2 regions of the Sinobaca sp. TMA16-18 genome follow, and region 2 is predicted to be linked to the other one. Evidence: riboswitches for the same ligand, from Rfam matches in the RefSeq annotation. Region 2 holds a riboswitch; the other holds the start of a gene.

Region 1 (7,964 bases), on a different contig from region 2:
TGACTATGGCTGCCACCTGCTGGATCTGTCCCTGTGGCTGCTTGGAGACCCAAAGCCGCTGGAAGTAATGGCCAAAACGTACGACCGGTTAAGCAAAGCACCGAATCTCACGAACGAGTGGGGCCAGTTTGACCAGAATACGTTTAACGTGGAAGACCATGTAACCGGGTATATCACATTCGAAAATGACATTACGCTGCAGCTGGAATGTTCCTGGGCGGCTAATATAAAAGAAGATACGGAACAACTCAGTATTTCCGGAGTTGAGGGCGGTTTACAGCTCTTTCCGTTTGAGCTGTATCAATCCAAATATGGAACGCTGTTAAACAGCACGGCCCAGATTAATAAAATCGATAATATAGAGCCATACTATCAGGCGAATAATTTCGTGGATTCCTGTACAGGTGAAGCGGAACTTATCGTGAAACCGGAGCAGGCCATGAAAGTTACAAAAATCGTCGAGGCGCTATATGAAAGCAGTGAAACAGGAAAAAGCGTACGGTTCGAAGAAAATCCAACCAGCTTTGAAGAGTCTTATTAAAAAAACCAGGCCCTCCGGGGGTCTGGTTTTTTACAGTAGGAGCCTCTTAAAACTACAAGCCTTCATTTTCGAAACGGCGGATCTCATCTTTATGACCTAAAACAATCAGCATATCTCCCTGCTCAATTCTATCGTTGGGCCGCGGGGACACATTAACGTCCTCATTTCGTTTGATCGCAAGAATCGTCACACCATAGGAGGCCCGGACATTGGATTCAATCAGCGTTTTGCGGTGCAGTTTTTTCGTAGCATACACTTCGACAATCGTGTAATCGTTGCTTAAGTCGATAAAATCAATAACCTTTTCCGAAGTCATATTATGGGCTACACGGATTCCCATATCAAATTCCGGGTGGACCACACGGTCAGCGCCGATCTTATCGAGCACTTTCTGGTGGTATTTATTCTGGGCTTTTGCCCAGACGATTGGAACGTTCATGTCTTTTAACACAAGCGTTGTAAGCACACTTGCCTGAATATGGTCGCCGATCGCGACAACAACGTGATCGAAGTTGCCAAGGCCGAGAGATTTTAATGCTTTTTCGTCAGTGGAGTCAATGCAGGCTGTCTGGGTAGCATATGCGACATATTCATCTACTTTTTCTTCATCCTGATCGATAGCAAGAACTTCATAGCCTAAATGATACAGTTCCCGGCAGATACTCCCTCCAAATCGGCCGAGGCCTATAACAGCAAATTGTTTTTTGTTTTTTGGCATGGATAAACGCTCCTTTATGTGTCAAATTCGCCTTACAGTAAATAAATGCCCTGGGGGAGCAGTAATCCTAAAATAATAGTAAATAATACAAATCCTATCATAAACCGGACGAATAGAGGGTGTCCGGTGTTCTTAAATAACTGGACAAAGTAAATTTCAATCAATCCGATACTTAACAATCCACAGGCCAGCTTCAGCAGGCCGCCTAAATATACAGGACGAAGGCCAAGCACAAGCCCGCCGGTTAAAAGCAGCGGCAGGTATGAAAATCGAAGCACGTAGTGAAGCAGAATAGCGGTCCGGTTCATGTTGGTGCGGTGAAATATATAAACAGCGCCTGCAAGCAGAATAACTGCCGCCACGGCTATAAGATGTATCGTGAGTATAGTGTCTGCCATAAGAGCCTCTCCTAATGTAATGTAGACGTTTTCTCCATCATATCACGCGTGCAGGTTTTACAGGAGCAGAGATTTTGCTGAAATAAAACCCGCGGTATGAACCATTTCGAATATGTGCTATCTTTAAGAAGCAAAGACAATTTTATACAACAAGCACTAGGGGTGCTGCAAAGCTGAGAGGGATGACATTCATCCTAACCCTGGAACCTGATCTGGATAACACCAGCGGAGGAAAGTGCGGAATGTTCACCTGAAAAAGCAGCCGCTCGTGCTGTTTTTAATGATAGAACGACTTTTCCGCCGCTCCCTCTGCTGGAGCGGCTTTTTTGTATGCATGGAGCAGGTTCCGGGGGAGCACGGTACACAAAAAAGGGGGCGGGAAATGAATAAAGAGCAGGAACCGGCACTGGAATTTCGAGACGTTACCTATGCCTATACTACTACCGAAGCGCCGATCTTCAAGCAGGTTCAAGGGACAGTGAAAAAAGGCGAATTTGTCAGCCTGCTTGGACCGAGCGGATCGGGAAAGTCGACGTTCTTCCGGCTTGCCGCCGGGCTGAGCGACCCGGACAAGGGGTCGGTGCTTCTGCACGGCTCGGCCACAAGGCTTGGCAGGGTCGGCTACATGCCTCAGCAGGATCTGCTGCTGCCCTGGCGGACCATTTTGGAAAATGGCATGCTGCCATTGGAAATAAACGGCCTTTCCAAAAGGGAGGCCGAACAGCGCGTATCATCCCATCTGGAAGCATTCGGCCTCAGGGGCCTGGAACGCAAGTATCCTCACGAACTGTCCGGTGGGATGAGGCAGAGGGTGTCTTTTCTCCGCGCCGTAGTGGGAGGAAACGACATCTTAATGCTGGATGAACCATTTAGCGCACTTGATTCGATTACCCGCTTTATGATGCAGGAATGGCTGTTGGAAAAGTGGCAGGCTTCGAGGCAGACACTTATTTTTATTACCCACGACATAGAAGAAGCATTATTTTTATCCGACCGCATTTTATTATTTACCGAGCCGCCGATAGAAGGACGCCTTACCGAAATTGCGGTACCGCTGCCAAGACCCAGAGACGAGCGTGCCCGGGATCACCCGGAACTCTTGAAGCTGAAGCGGGAATTGATTGAACGAATGCGCAGGGAGGAGAAGTTACGATGAATGGCTGGAAAGGAGCAGGCATTTCCTATGCTGGAGCCGCTCTTCTCGCATCTGCTTTTTTTATCATCTGGGAGGCAGGAGCCCGCTGGTATGACACGCCTTATATACTGCCGGCACCGTCTGCGGTGCTGCAGAGGCTGTGGGAACTTGCGGATATATTGTTTCTTGTACACCTGCCGGCCACGCTTCTCGTTATAGTTACCGGACTTGGCATTTCCATCGTTTGTGGAGTCGGTATTGCGGTGTTGATGAGCCGGAGCCGGATGGTGGAAAAGAGTGTTTTTCCTCTGTTAATCACCTCGCAGACCATTCCAATTATTGCACTAGCCCCAATATTTGTACTGTGGTTTGGCTATTCCATGTGGAGTAAAGTCGCCGTAACGGTGTTGATCACCTTTTTCCCAATTACGGTCGGGGCGTTTGACGGTCTTCGGACAGCGAGCCGGGATATGCAGGACCTGCTTCGGACCATGGGGTCCGGGAGCTGGCAGATTTTCAGAAAGGTCCAGGTGCCGATGGCTCTGCCCTCGTTCTATTCCGGCTTAAAAGTGGCAGTCACGCTGAGCGTCATCGGTGCGGCAATTGGAGAGTGGCTGGGCGCAGATGCAGGGCTTGGATATTTCAGCCGCAGGATGATGACACAGATGGACGCAGCCGGCGTATTTGCACCAATCGTTTTGTTGTCGTTAGCAGGGATTGGCCTGTTTTTGGCAGTAAAAGCAGTAGAATATGCGACTACAAAAAAGGGAGGAAGAAGATAATGAAAAGGTGGATTAAACAGGTGGGGCTGCTTGCTGCAGGAGCATTTGTGCTGGCAGGATGCGGGAGTGAAAATGAACAGCAGGCAGAGAATGAAGAGCTGCAGGAAGTCGACATTATGCTGGATTGGTATCCTAATGCCGTACACAGCTACTTGTACACCGCGCAGGAAAACGGATACTTCGAGGAAGCAGGCCTGGACGTAAATATTATGTTCCCCACCAATCCAACGGATCCTTTGAACCTGGCGGCTGCAGGAGAAGTGGACTTTGGCATTACCTATCAGCCGGATGTTATTACAGCGCGGACTGAAGGAATCCCTGTAGTAAGCGTGGCGGCGATTGTGAGGTCTCCTCTTAATCACGTTGTGTACAAAGCAGACTCCGACATAGAACGACCAAGAGATTTAGAAGGCCGGACAGTTGGATACCCCGGGATACCGGTCAATGAACCAATTGTAGAAACGATGGTGGAAAATGATGGCGGTCAGTTTGAAGAAGTTGATCTGGTGGATATTGGTTTTGAGCTGCAGTCCTCTTTAGTAAGCGACCGGGCCGATGCGGTAAGCGGCGCATACATTAACCATGAAGTACCGGTGCTGGAACACGCCGGCACTTCCGTAGAATACTTTGATCCGGTGGATTACGGTGTGCCGCCTTTTTACGAGCTCGTTCTCGTTACAAACGAAGAAAAACTGGCGGAAGAGGAAGAAAAAATTAACGCGTTCTGGACCGCGGCGGAAAAAGGATACACATATATGAAAGACCATCCGGAAGAAAGCCTGGACAGTCTGTTTGAGAATGAAGATCAGGAAAATTTTCCGCTTGAACGGGAAGTGGAAGAAGAAAGTCTGGATGTTTTAATGGAGAAAATGGAAACGGAAGAAGAAGCCTTTGGCAGCCAGGACCGGGAATCCTGGGAGGAAACGATCAGCTGGCTTGTAGAAATGGATTACATTTCCGAGACACCGGACACAGAGGACATATTTGTAAATATAGCAGAATAAACAAACCGCTTCGGGCTCTCTTGGAGTCCGAAGCGGTTTTGGTTTATCTTCTGAAGCTGGTACCCGTTCTACATGATAAGGTAGTCCAGGTTCACATCTATCGTTTCCTCTAGTTGGTCGATACCATGCTTGTCCTTAACGGAACCGTTGTAAATAAGCTGAATGGAATCAGCGTTATCAGGAAGTTCCACTTTATAATAGGTGGAGTTCATTGTTTTCTGGCCGGGTTTTAATACTTCTTCATCTGTAGAAGATTCTCCACGTTTTTCTTCCATAGAAACCGCCTCATCGAGGTGATTGCCATCTTCATCAAGAACACGTATCTCTACGAACTGGTCATCATGATAACAGGTGATTTCCTCGCTGTTCGGGTTTTCGATGTAGGGGTGAATATAAACAATAGATTCTTCGGGATTTGTGTATTTAACGCCAACTTCTACACGTTCGGTCAACTGCTGGTACTGATGGCTGAAGGTAGGAGTAACAAAATAATATGTTGCCCATCCCAATGTAAGAACAATAACAAATGGAATGCCCCACTTCATCCATGTAAAACGATTTTTCACCATAATCCCCCTTTAATCGATACCCGTCTGCTGCTGTTTAAAATGTCAGGTTTGTTGTCATTTATTAGTATAAGCCGAACGGACACCGAATGAGAAGGGGATTTGCAAAGCGTTATATAGTCTTAAAGACCCTGTCATCATATTGAAATGTAAGACATATAATAGGTCCTATTCCGTATAAAAAAGGAAATAGTGATAAAAGAAACGCTTTTGCTGTTATTTTTGATTATGCTCAAGTGTGCTGACAAATTCGAAAAACCCGGGCGTCCGGCCCGGTTCAAAGCGGTGGACACATTCCATGCACTTTAATCGGAGGTCCTGGCGCAGGTCTTCCCGGTTCTGCGGTTTGGTCTGCGACAATGATTTCTGAATAAAAGGCTCAAATTTCTGCAGGAAGTCATACATGGCCTCCCGGTCCTGCTGTTTGGCTTTTTCTGCTAATACATACAGAGATGCTGTCATAGTATCTCGCTCCTTTAATGGGTGGTCGCTGTAATATAAGCGTAAAGTTTGGCAAGTCCCTGATGCCTGGAGCGGTAAATAGCCTGAGGCGTCACATTAGTAAGATAGGAAAGATCAATATCCCTCATCTGCTCTGCGTAGCTCTTTTGTAATATCCACTGTTGATGCGGGGTTAATGCCTGGTAGGCGGCATACAGCTTTCGGTTTTCGAGCTCTTCGGCAAGAACATGCGGAGACAGAGGAGGCTCCCATACCGGCTCTTCCCACGTATCACTGTCTACAATCAGCGGCTGCAGGGTTTCTATTTTCCGCTGTTTCTTATCGAATTGCACCGCATGCCAGTGAAGAGACTTTAAAATATACGCTGTTAATTTCTTTTCCTCCCGATACTGCCTGAACGCCTCATCCAGTGCTTTCTGATACGTTTCATCTGTATAACAGACCGCCTCTGCAAACAGGTTGGAGTGAAGAGAGTCGGCCAGAAACTGGCGGAGGGCAGGAGAAGAGAGCGCTTGTTTATGCGTGTGAATATAGTAATCAAGCCGAGGGCATTTTCCCAGAAGATGTGATAAATAATAAGCCACGATGTTCCCTCCTTTCTGTTCTTCCATATCAAAATTAGGGTGAGGCATATGCTTCTATATGAACAAAAGGTAAATACAGCAAAAAAAACAAACCATTTTACGAACATTTGTTCTTATTTTATAGGCAGGATAAAAGAATTGCAAAGTGTATTCGATATTTTGTTAGAATAGACCCTGACGGAAAAAATAGAAAAGAGGGACTGTAAATGAAAATGGCTGCTGGAATTCTTCTGCTGCTCATTATTGCAGTAGTGTATGTATATTTTGTCCGGACGCGTGCCAAAATCAGGGAGAACACCTTATATATTAAGCATTCTCTGCAGACACTGACGCTTCCGATTGACCAGATGAAACAGATTGAAGTATCACAGGGGCCGTCTGCTCTGGAGCACGACGAAGCGAATCGTGTCGGCTCGCCCTATGCGGAAAAAAAGAGGTTGATTGTCATTATGCAAGATAACACGATGCACGTGATTGCCTTAAAAAAAGCCGTACAGACCGCAGAAATACTGCGGAGAAAAAGCCAGCTCTCCTAATCAAAGGAAAGCTGGCTTTTCTTATGGACTGTCCGGCAGAAGCGCGGTTTTTGATTTTTTGGTTTCGGCGACGAGCAGAACAGAAGATAGCACGAGCAGCACGCCGAGCGTCTGCCACCCATCGAGCCGGTCGCCAAACACAGCGACCCCAATAATAATAGCGACTACGGGTTCGACCGTAGATAGGATCGAAGCCCGGCTTGATTCAATATGGGTGAGGCCGAGCGTGTAAAGAATATAAGCGAGCACCGTCGGCACAATGGCAAGACCAAAGGCAAACAGCAGTACCTGCGGCTGGAACAGCAGGCTGCTTTTGGCAAACAGGCCCCCGGCTGGAATCATCAGCAGGCTGGCACAGATAAACGAATAAGCCGTAATCGTGATGGAATGATACGTCCGGCTTACATATTTTCCGAAAATGCTATAAAGAGCATAGAAAAAGCCGGAAGCAATGCCGGCTGCAATGGCAAGGGTGGTTACAGACGTCTGAAAACCCGGGAGCAGCCCGACAGCAAAGGCGCATCCGGTAATCGTAAAGCCCAGCGCCAGCAGTTTTCTCGGGGTAAGCCACTCTTTAAACAACAGTCTCGATAAAATCGTCACAAAGAGAGGGCCGGTATAGAGAAGCACGACGGCAAGAGATAAAGAAGCCTCCTGGATGACTAAAAAGTAGCAGTAATTAAAAAACACAATACTTACTATTCCGGTCCCCATGAAAAAGGGAAAGTCTTTCCCTTTTATTTTCAAGTACCCCGGAAATTTAATGGCCAGTATAAATACAATAAATACGGCGGAAAAAACAGCCCGGATGGCTACGGTTTCCCAGGGAGTAAAGCCCGCCTGATACAAATATTCAACGAATAGGCCAATAGTCCCCCAAAGAGAAGCGCCTAAAAGAGTAAGAAGATAAGCTTTGCTGCGAGTCATAGAGGCACCACCTGTATTATCGGTATTATTTTAGTGGGAAAGCGTAATCGGCAGAATACCGTGATCGGTCATAATGCCATCTACCTGCAGATTTACAAGCCGCTGCAGAGCTTTTTCATCATTTACGGTAAACACGCGCACCGTAATACCCTGTTCCATCAGTTCGACTATTTCTTTATCGGAAATGGTCTGGCGTTTTACATGAAGCGAAAAGACGTCGGCCTGCTGCAGATAGCGGAGAGGTTTATAGAGACCGGAAGAAACGAGCAGTGCCTTCTCCGGCTCTTCCCATTCTTCATGCAGCGAAACAA
Region 2 (7,964 bases):
CCTTGGCTCCCCGGGTTTCTTCAGCAGGGGTGCCGTATACATAAAGAGATCCCGATTTGTCATCCATGGCCTTGCTTGCGGCAACAGCGGCGGCCGCTGCCATCGTGCCGATTAAATTATGACCACAGGCGTGTCCGAGTCCCGGCAGGGCATCATATTCAGCCATAAACGCAATATGAGGACCGGGAGTCCTGCCATGGTAAACTGCTTCAAATGATGTAGGAATGCCATCAATGCCGGTCGTAACATCGAATCCGTGCCTCTGCAGAAGCTCTGCCAAAGCAGCCGATGCTTTGAACTCTTCATGACCCAACTCCGGATGGCTTCCTATGTAGTCGCTTATTTTGAAAAAATCGTCTTTCCATTTTTTCAAAGTGTGTGTAACGTGTTCCATTCTATGCGGCCTCCTTTCTGTTAGTCTAGCATAGGAAAAGAAAGATCCGCACATAGAAAGAAATAAAGATATTTCCGCGGAAGTACTGCCGGACATGGAACATGAAGGATCCCTCCTGCAGTAATGCCTGCCGGTATCCGGTAAACGTGGTAGAATGAAGAGTAGCATAATGATATGTCGCATACTACGTAAAATTGGTGATAGCATGGAAAATACATCGTTTGAAAAAACACCGTTTGGAATCGTCAGTCCCGTCGTTCCTGAAGCAGACCTGGCCCGGGAAGAATCGGGTACAGGACAGGCAGACAGCGGAGAAGCGGATTACTTTTATTTCCAGGCACTTGAAGAAAAAGGAATTGCTCTTAATCAGGCGCAGATGAAAGCTGTGCGGCATGGGGAGGGGCCTTTTCTGGCTCTCGCCGGGGCCGGTTCCGGCAAAACGTCGGTTCTTGTCTGCCGAACCGGCTATCTGCTCGCTGTCCGGAAAATACCGGCTGCTCAAATTCTGCTCGTAACCTTTACGAAGAAAGCTGCCGAAGAGATGAAAGAACGAATTGCTGCGCTGCCCGGTATCTCTGCACAGGCGGTCCGACAGCTTCAGATTCGAACGTTTCATTCTTTTTTCCTGCAGCTGCTCCGCGGGCAGGGGTACGATCAGAAAATGATGACAAGCGAGCGGTTTAAGCATATTATCATTAAGAAAAAGTTGAAAGAAGCAGGATTTGATGGAAAGTACCAGCCGGAAACCCTGCTGTCACTATATTCTGCTTATCGGATGAACAATCTTTCCCTCGCAGAAATGCCGGCCAAAACCCCAATGGAAATTGAACAGAAAGGGGTTTTTCGCAGGTACGAAGCCTGGAAAAAAGAAGAACATCAGCTGGATTTTGATGATATTCTCTGTCATGCCTACGAACTGCTCTGTGAATCAGAAACCCTGCTTAAAAAGCTGCAGGAACGATTTCAATATATTATGGTAGATGAATTTCAGGATACCAACCCGCTGCAGTACGAAATGATGAAGATGCTGTCTGCTTCGCATAAAAATTTATTTGTAGCAGGCGATGATGATCAGACGATTTATTCCTTTAATGGAGCGCAAAGTGAAATTATCCTGGAATTTGATAAGGAATTTCCAACAGCAGAAATCGCCACACTAGATATTAATTACCGGTCAACGTCGCCTATTACAGGATTGGGAAATGAAGTTATCCGCCATAATACGAACCGACGGGAAAAGACGCTCAAGTCTACAGCTTTATCCCAAACATATCCGCTTTATTTCCGGGCGGAAACGACAGATGAAGAAGCGAAGCTGGCCGCGGCTGATATTCTTCATAAAGTGCAGAATGGCAGCCGTTCTTTTGCCGATTTTGCCATCCTTCACCGAACTGCCAGTGTGAGCCGCGCTATGTTTGAGCAGCTGACGCTCCATCAGATTCCTTTCTTGTCTTTTACGACAGTGGATCAGATGTTTTATAATCAGTGGCCGATCAAAGCGGTGATGGATCATCTGCGGCTTGCTTTAAATCCATATTATAACGATGCGCTGCCTGAAGTGCTGCCGACGTTATTTATTAACAGGGAAAAAGGAATGCTTCACATCAAACGGTTGGAAGCTGTCGGAGAACAGGCGGAGCCGCTGGAGCTGCTTGAGTCTCTCGGCGGGCTGCGAACTTTTCAGGTGAGCAAGCTGCAGGAGAGAGAGCGTCTGCTCAAACAGCTGAAACCGATGAAGCCAAAGCAGGCAATAAAGAAAATGCGTGAAGCATTTTATGACGCATACCTGGAAGCCAATGAAGCCCAGGCGGAAACGATGCATAAAGAAGGCGTGAAAGAAACGCTCGATGAATTGGAATCGTCCGCCGGCCGTTTTGATTCGGTTCTGGCTTTTGTATCCTTTGTGGATGATATGGTGGAAATGTATAAAGGCATGCAGAAAAAAACACAGGCCGCCAAAACAGATGCAGTGTCCCTGATGACAATTCACCGGGCAAAAGGACTGGAATTTCCAGTAGTATATTTAATCGGCGCATCGGAAACGATCCTGCCGCACAGCACGGCGGTTAAATCTGCCGGATGTGGAGATTTTATAAAGAAAAGCAATGAAAGTGAAGAAAAAGCAATTGAGGAGGAACGACGCTTAGCTTATGTCGCTATTACAAGGGCAAAAGAAGAGCTCTATATCGGTTCCCCCGCCCAATATCGTGGAAAAGCAGTGGAAGTATCCCGATTTTTTTTAGAGGCTTTCCCACATGCAACCCAAAAAAGGAGACAACCCATGGAACAGCAGCCGGAAGAAAGAAAAATAGTAAAAGCATGGTTATGCACAAACGACGATTGTATCGTATGGGTGAAAATTCAAACCCAGGAAGACGATACGCTTCAGGAAAAAACATGCCCTATCTGTAAATCAAAAATGGAAAAAGGCGAAAAAGAAGTGATTATCGCGCAAAGAAGAAACAACAGAAGGTAATTAGAAAAGGATAAGAGTTCTGATAAGCTGTGGAGATTTCTGGAAGGTTCGCGCAGGAAGCCCAGCTTCCGATGCCGTAACCTGAAGAAACGGAAGCGGACACATCCGTTAAGCCCCAGGGGCTTTTAAGGATAGTCAAAAAGAAAAAGCCTAAAGCGGGATCAAAGCCGCTTTAGGCCTTTTTTGATAGGTGGAATCGTAGTGGACCCTTTGGAAAACATGCTTTTGATCATATACTGGCCATATTGAATGCCCTGGTGATAGGACACTTTGCCGGGAAGCGGCGGAATATGTTCGACATGAGCATCAATTACAACCGGGACTTCACTGGTGGATGCCTGCTTCAACGCATGTCTGAGCTCTTCCCGCGAATCAGCGGTGTAACCGATGCCGCCGCAGGCACGGGCAAACGCGGCGTAGTCGATGTCACTGATATCTGTTGCTGCAGGCTGGTTGCCCATCGCCTGTTGTTCAAATTCAATCATTGAAAGTTTTTCATTATTAAATACAACCATAATAAGAGGTAGTTTATATTTTACAGCAGTCACAAAATCCTGCATTCCCATCGAAAAACCGCCGTCTCCGACAATACCGATCACCTGTCGTTCCGGAAAAGCAAGCTTGGCGGCAATCGCTCCGGGCAGGGAGCAGCCCATCGTCGCCAGCCAGGACGAGACAACTATTTTTTGCTTTTTCAGACGGAGGTAGCGGGCGGTCCAAACCGTAATACTGCCGACATCAAGGGAAATAATAGCATCTTCTTCCAGAATGTTCTGTATTTCAGCAATCGCCTGCTGGGGCTGCAGGAGCTTTGTTTCTTTATCGATGTCCTGCTGGAGTTCTTCATTCCAGCTTTTCCGTTTTTTAATATAGCTTTGCAGAAAATCATCCTCTTTTTCTTCCAGGCCATTCGTGAACCAGGGGAGGATGGCGCGCAAGTCTCCAATGAGGCCGACCCGGGACGGATAATATTTGCCAATGACAGAAGGATCGATATCAATCTGGACGGCAGGCGTGTCCTCCGGGAGAAATTCACGGTAGGGAAATGCAGTTCCGAGCAGAAGCAGCAGGTCGGCTTCCTGAATAGCTTCATAGGATGGCTTTGTACCGAGCTGTCCGAGCTGGCCCATATTCTGCGGATGATCATCCGGAATCATGCCTTTAGCCGGAAGGGAGACGATGATAGGGGCTTTGATTTTTTCGGCGAAAGCCAATACTTCTTCGGCCGCGCCTTCCGCGCCTTTCCCAACCAGGATTGCGGGTTTTTTCGATTCGTGCATGTATGCTACTGCTTCTTTAAGGTCTTTTTCTTCCGGACGGATTACAGGAGAAGCGTATACCGGAGACGTCAGACCTTCTTTTGATTTAACCTTCTGACCGAATAAGTCATCCGGTACAATAAGAACGGCGGGGCCTTTTTGCGCGTAAGCCGTACGAATGGCCTGATTAAGCATATCCGGAAGTTGTTCGGCTGTTTGGACGCGTCGGTTGTATACGGCTACGTCTTCAAACATCGCTTCAAGCTTTAGTTCCTGAAAGTGATCGGTACCAACCATTGTGCTGCTGATCTGTCCAACAATAGCGAGAACCGGGACTTTATCTTTTTTTGCGTCATACAGTCCGTTCTGCAGATGGACGGCTCCGGGACCGGCAATGGATAAACAGACACCGATCTGGTGAGTAAGCTTGGCATGTGCCGAGGCCGCAAGTGCTCCTGTTTCTTCGTGTCGTATTTGAATGAAACGAATGTTTTCCTGTTTCCGAAGCTCTTCCATCAATTCATTGATAGAATCGCCGGGCATACCAAAAATCCGTTCTACCTTCCACGTGTGTAATAGGTCGATCACCTGTTTACCAGCTGTTTGTTCAAGCATTGGAACATCCCCCCGTTTCATAGTAGTGTATAGGATAAACAATTCCCTGTTCCCGAACTCTTAAACAATCCTTTGAGAGGTCCAATGTTACTTAAAAATGTTAAACCAGCCTTTCCATTTAAACAAAAGCAGCAGGACAGCGGCCATGCCGGCCATTGCCGCAAGCGTGATAAAGTAGCCGTTATCTGCTGTCAGCTCCGGCATGTTCGTAAAGTTCATCCCATACAATCCGGCAATAAAGGTAAGCGGAATAAAAATAGTGGAAACAATAGTCAAAGTCATCATAATTTCGTTCATTCGATTGGAGTTAATTGTCTGGTAATTGTCCCGCATATCAGAAGTCATCTCATGGTTGGATTGAATAAGCTCAGTCTGTTTTAATAAATGATCATACACATCCCGGTAGTACGCTTTATGCTCGGTGATAAGCTCAAGACGAAGGTCGAGCATCCGATAAAGCAGATCCCGCATCGGAACGATAGTCCGGCGCAGCTGCAGCAGGTCCCCGCGGATATCAAATACCTCATCAATTAAAGCACCGTACGTTTTGTCCGTATCTTTTTCTTCAATTTCGTTCAGGCGGTCTTCCATTTGATAAAGAGGCGGAAAATACGCATCGACTATTTTATCAATAACAGAATACACAATATAAGTCGCGCCATTTTCACGGACATCAGCCGAGGTCCGGGCCTGTTTCCAAACGGCATCTATTTCCGGAGAGGCGCTCAAGTGAAAAGTTACGACAAAGTTACGGCCGGAAAAAATGTCTACTTCTTTTTTAGCAAAGGTATCCTTCTGAAGCGAATGGATAACAAAAAACTCAAACTCTTCATAGTGGTCGTATTTAGGTCGCTGCATAGAATGAAAGCAGTCTTCCACAGCCAGTGGGTGAAAGGCGAAGTCTTTTTCCAGGCGGGAGGCTTCCTGCTCTGAAGGGTCCCTGAAATCGGCCCAGAACCATTTAATCGTGTGATCTGCAAGCAGTACAGCGATATCTTCATTTTCTTTCCATTCATTATGTATCGTAACAGCCATCGTGCGAATCATGGGTGTGCTCCTCTCTGCATCTCAGCCAACGTATACTAATAGCCTATTTGCCAGAAGATCAAACATACAGTTGTATGAAAACGCAATCTGTGATTTACTGGAAGACATAAATGAATAATCATGCGTCACTTCTAGGGGAGCTGTATAAGCTGAGAAAAGGAGAAATCCTTGACCCTTATTACCTGATCTGGTTCATACCGGCGGAGGGAAGAAGCGGAAGACGGTTTCGTTGTCTTTGCTTCTTCTTTCGGGAAGAAGCTTTTTTGTATGTTGTATACGGATCAGCCATTTGATGGGGGAGGCAGAGACAATGACAGAATTATCCGGACTGTTAGCACATATGGAAGAAAAACAGGAAGATCTTATTGAACTGGTAAAAACATTGATTTCTTATGAAACCCCGGCGCCGCCGGCAAGAAATACAGCAGGCATCCAAGCTTTTATTGCCTCATATTTAAAAGAAATGAACTATGAGGTCGACACCTGGGACGTTTATCCGGGTGATCCGAATGTGGTGGCGAAGAAAAAAGGAACCGATGCAGCCAACTACCACAGTCTTATTTTAAATGGCCATGTAGATACAGCAGAAGTGGAAGGATCGGAGTGGAAGACAGACCCTTACCAGGCAGAAATAAAAAATGGCTGGATTCAGGGACGCGGGGCAGCGGATATGAAAGGCGGACTGGCAGGAGCTTTATTTGTGCTCCGCATGTTCCATGAACAGGGGATAGAGCTGCCTGGTGACCTGACGCTGCAATCGGTTATCGGGGAAGAGGTAGGAGAGGCAGGAACGCTTGCTTGCTGCAGACGCGGCTATGAGGCCGACTATGCGCTCGTTGTAGATACAAGTGATCTTCATATCCAGGGCCAGGGCGGTGTCATTACCGGATGGATTACGATCAAAAGCCCGGAAACCTTTCATGATGCGATGAGGCGGAATATGATCCATGCCGGAGGCGCGGTCAAGGGAGCCAGTGCGATTGAAAAAATGATGGTGATTATTCAAGGTCTGCAGACGCTGGAAAGGCAGTGGGCGGTAGAAAAAAGTTATCCGGGTGTTCCGGCTGGAGCCAATACCATCAATCCGGCCGTCATTGAAGGCGGAAGGCACGCGGCTTTTGTTGCAGATGAATGCCGGCTTTGGGTGACGGTTCATTTTTATCCGGATGAAACGCATGAATCGGCAGCCGCAGAAGTAGAAGAACATATACGAAATGTCGCTTTCGGAGATCCCTGGCTGAAACGTCATTCTCCCGTGTTTGAATGGGGCGGCACCTCGATGATTGAAGACCGGGGAGAAATCTTCCCGTCGCTTTCGGTGGATGAAGAGCACCAGGGAACAACAATGCTCGCAAAAGCGCTGGAGAAAATATCGGGAGAAAAAGCGGTCCTTGATGTTTCTCCCACCGTAACCGATGGAGGATGGCTTGGTGATGCCGGTATCCCGACAGCTATCTTTGGCCCGGGCACGCTTGCCAATGCCCACGCGGTGAACGAAAAGCTTTCTGTAGATCAGCTGCTTACATTTACGAGAACGCTTGCCGTTTATGTATACGAATGGCTGCATTCAGAAAAAAATAAGGAGGAATAGGTATGTCATTCAGCCATATGCTTCAGCAAAAGCTGCAGCCAATCTGGACTAAAAACCACAGCCATCCATTTGTTACCGGGATGGGAGATGGCACGTTGGACAAAGAAGCATTTCGTTATTTTATGATTCAGGACTATTTATATTTAAAAGAGTATGCCCGACTGTTTGCGATGGGAACGATGAAAGCCCGGACATTGAAGACGATGGGGGAGTTTGCGGATCTGCTGCAGTCTACGCTGAATGAAGAAATGCAGCTGCACCGGGAGTACAGTGCCAAGCTGGATATTAGAGAAGAAGAACTGGAGCAGGCAGAAGCAGCCCCGGTGACGTTAGCTTATACAAGGTATATGCTGCATGAAGGGCAAAGCGGCGGACTGGCTGAACTAACAGCAGCACTGCTGCCGTGTATGTGGAGTTACGCAGAAATCGGCCGGGATTTAAGCCGCATTCCCGGAGCTTCGGAGCACGAACTGTACGGGGAATGGATACGAATGTACAGCGATCCCGGTTTTCAGGAACTTGCTGAGTGGTGTATCGCTTTGTTGGATGAACTGGCAGAAGGAAAGCCGCAGCATGAACTTG

The links. A riboswitch is a leader RNA that binds a small molecule or an ion and turns the genes downstream of it on or off. The one in region 2 is predicted to bind thiamine pyrophosphate.
Region 1: another riboswitch for thiamine pyrophosphate. It lies ahead of AC5W14_RS10485 (ABC transporter ATP-binding protein); the one in region 2 lies ahead of AC5W14_RS05300 (acetylornithine deacetylase).

Annotation. Positions count from the first base shown of each region.
Region 1 covers NZ_JCAKFM010000005.1:40,724-48,687, forward strand. Annotated here, with positions in the region: gene AC5W14_RS10470 (Gfo/Idh/MocA family protein) at 1-541, shown strand, start outside; gene AC5W14_RS10475 (potassium channel family protein) at 594-1,259, opposite strand; gene AC5W14_RS10480 (DUF1516 family protein) at 1,292-1,657, opposite strand; TPP riboswitch at 1,806-1,908, shown strand; gene AC5W14_RS10485 (ABC transporter ATP-binding protein) at 2,040-2,813, shown strand; gene AC5W14_RS10490 (ABC transporter permease) at 2,810-3,574, shown strand; gene AC5W14_RS10495 (ABC transporter substrate-binding protein) at 3,574-4,578, shown strand; gene AC5W14_RS10500 (hypothetical protein) at 4,647-5,147, opposite strand; gene AC5W14_RS10505 (helix-turn-helix domain-containing protein) at 5,361-5,606, opposite strand; gene AC5W14_RS10510 (sigma-70 RNA polymerase sigma factor region 4 domain-containing protein) at 5,621-6,190, opposite strand; gene AC5W14_RS10515 (SunI/YnzG family protein) at 6,397-6,726, shown strand; gene AC5W14_RS10520 (EamA family transporter) at 6,748-7,653, opposite strand; gene AC5W14_RS10525 (glycerophosphodiester phosphodiesterase family protein) at 7,684-7,964, opposite strand, start outside.
Region 2 covers NZ_JCAKFM010000002.1:315,578-323,541, forward strand. Annotated here, with positions in the region: gene AC5W14_RS05280 (M20 family metallopeptidase) at 1-394, opposite strand, end outside; gene AC5W14_RS05285 (UvrD-helicase domain-containing protein) at 600-2,870, shown strand; gene AC5W14_RS05290 (pyruvate oxidase) at 3,032-4,744, opposite strand; gene corA (magnesium/cobalt transporter CorA) at 4,832-5,791, opposite strand; TPP riboswitch at 5,915-6,017, shown strand; gene AC5W14_RS05300 (acetylornithine deacetylase) at 6,102-7,382, shown strand; gene tenA (thiaminase II) at 7,385-7,964, shown strand, end outside.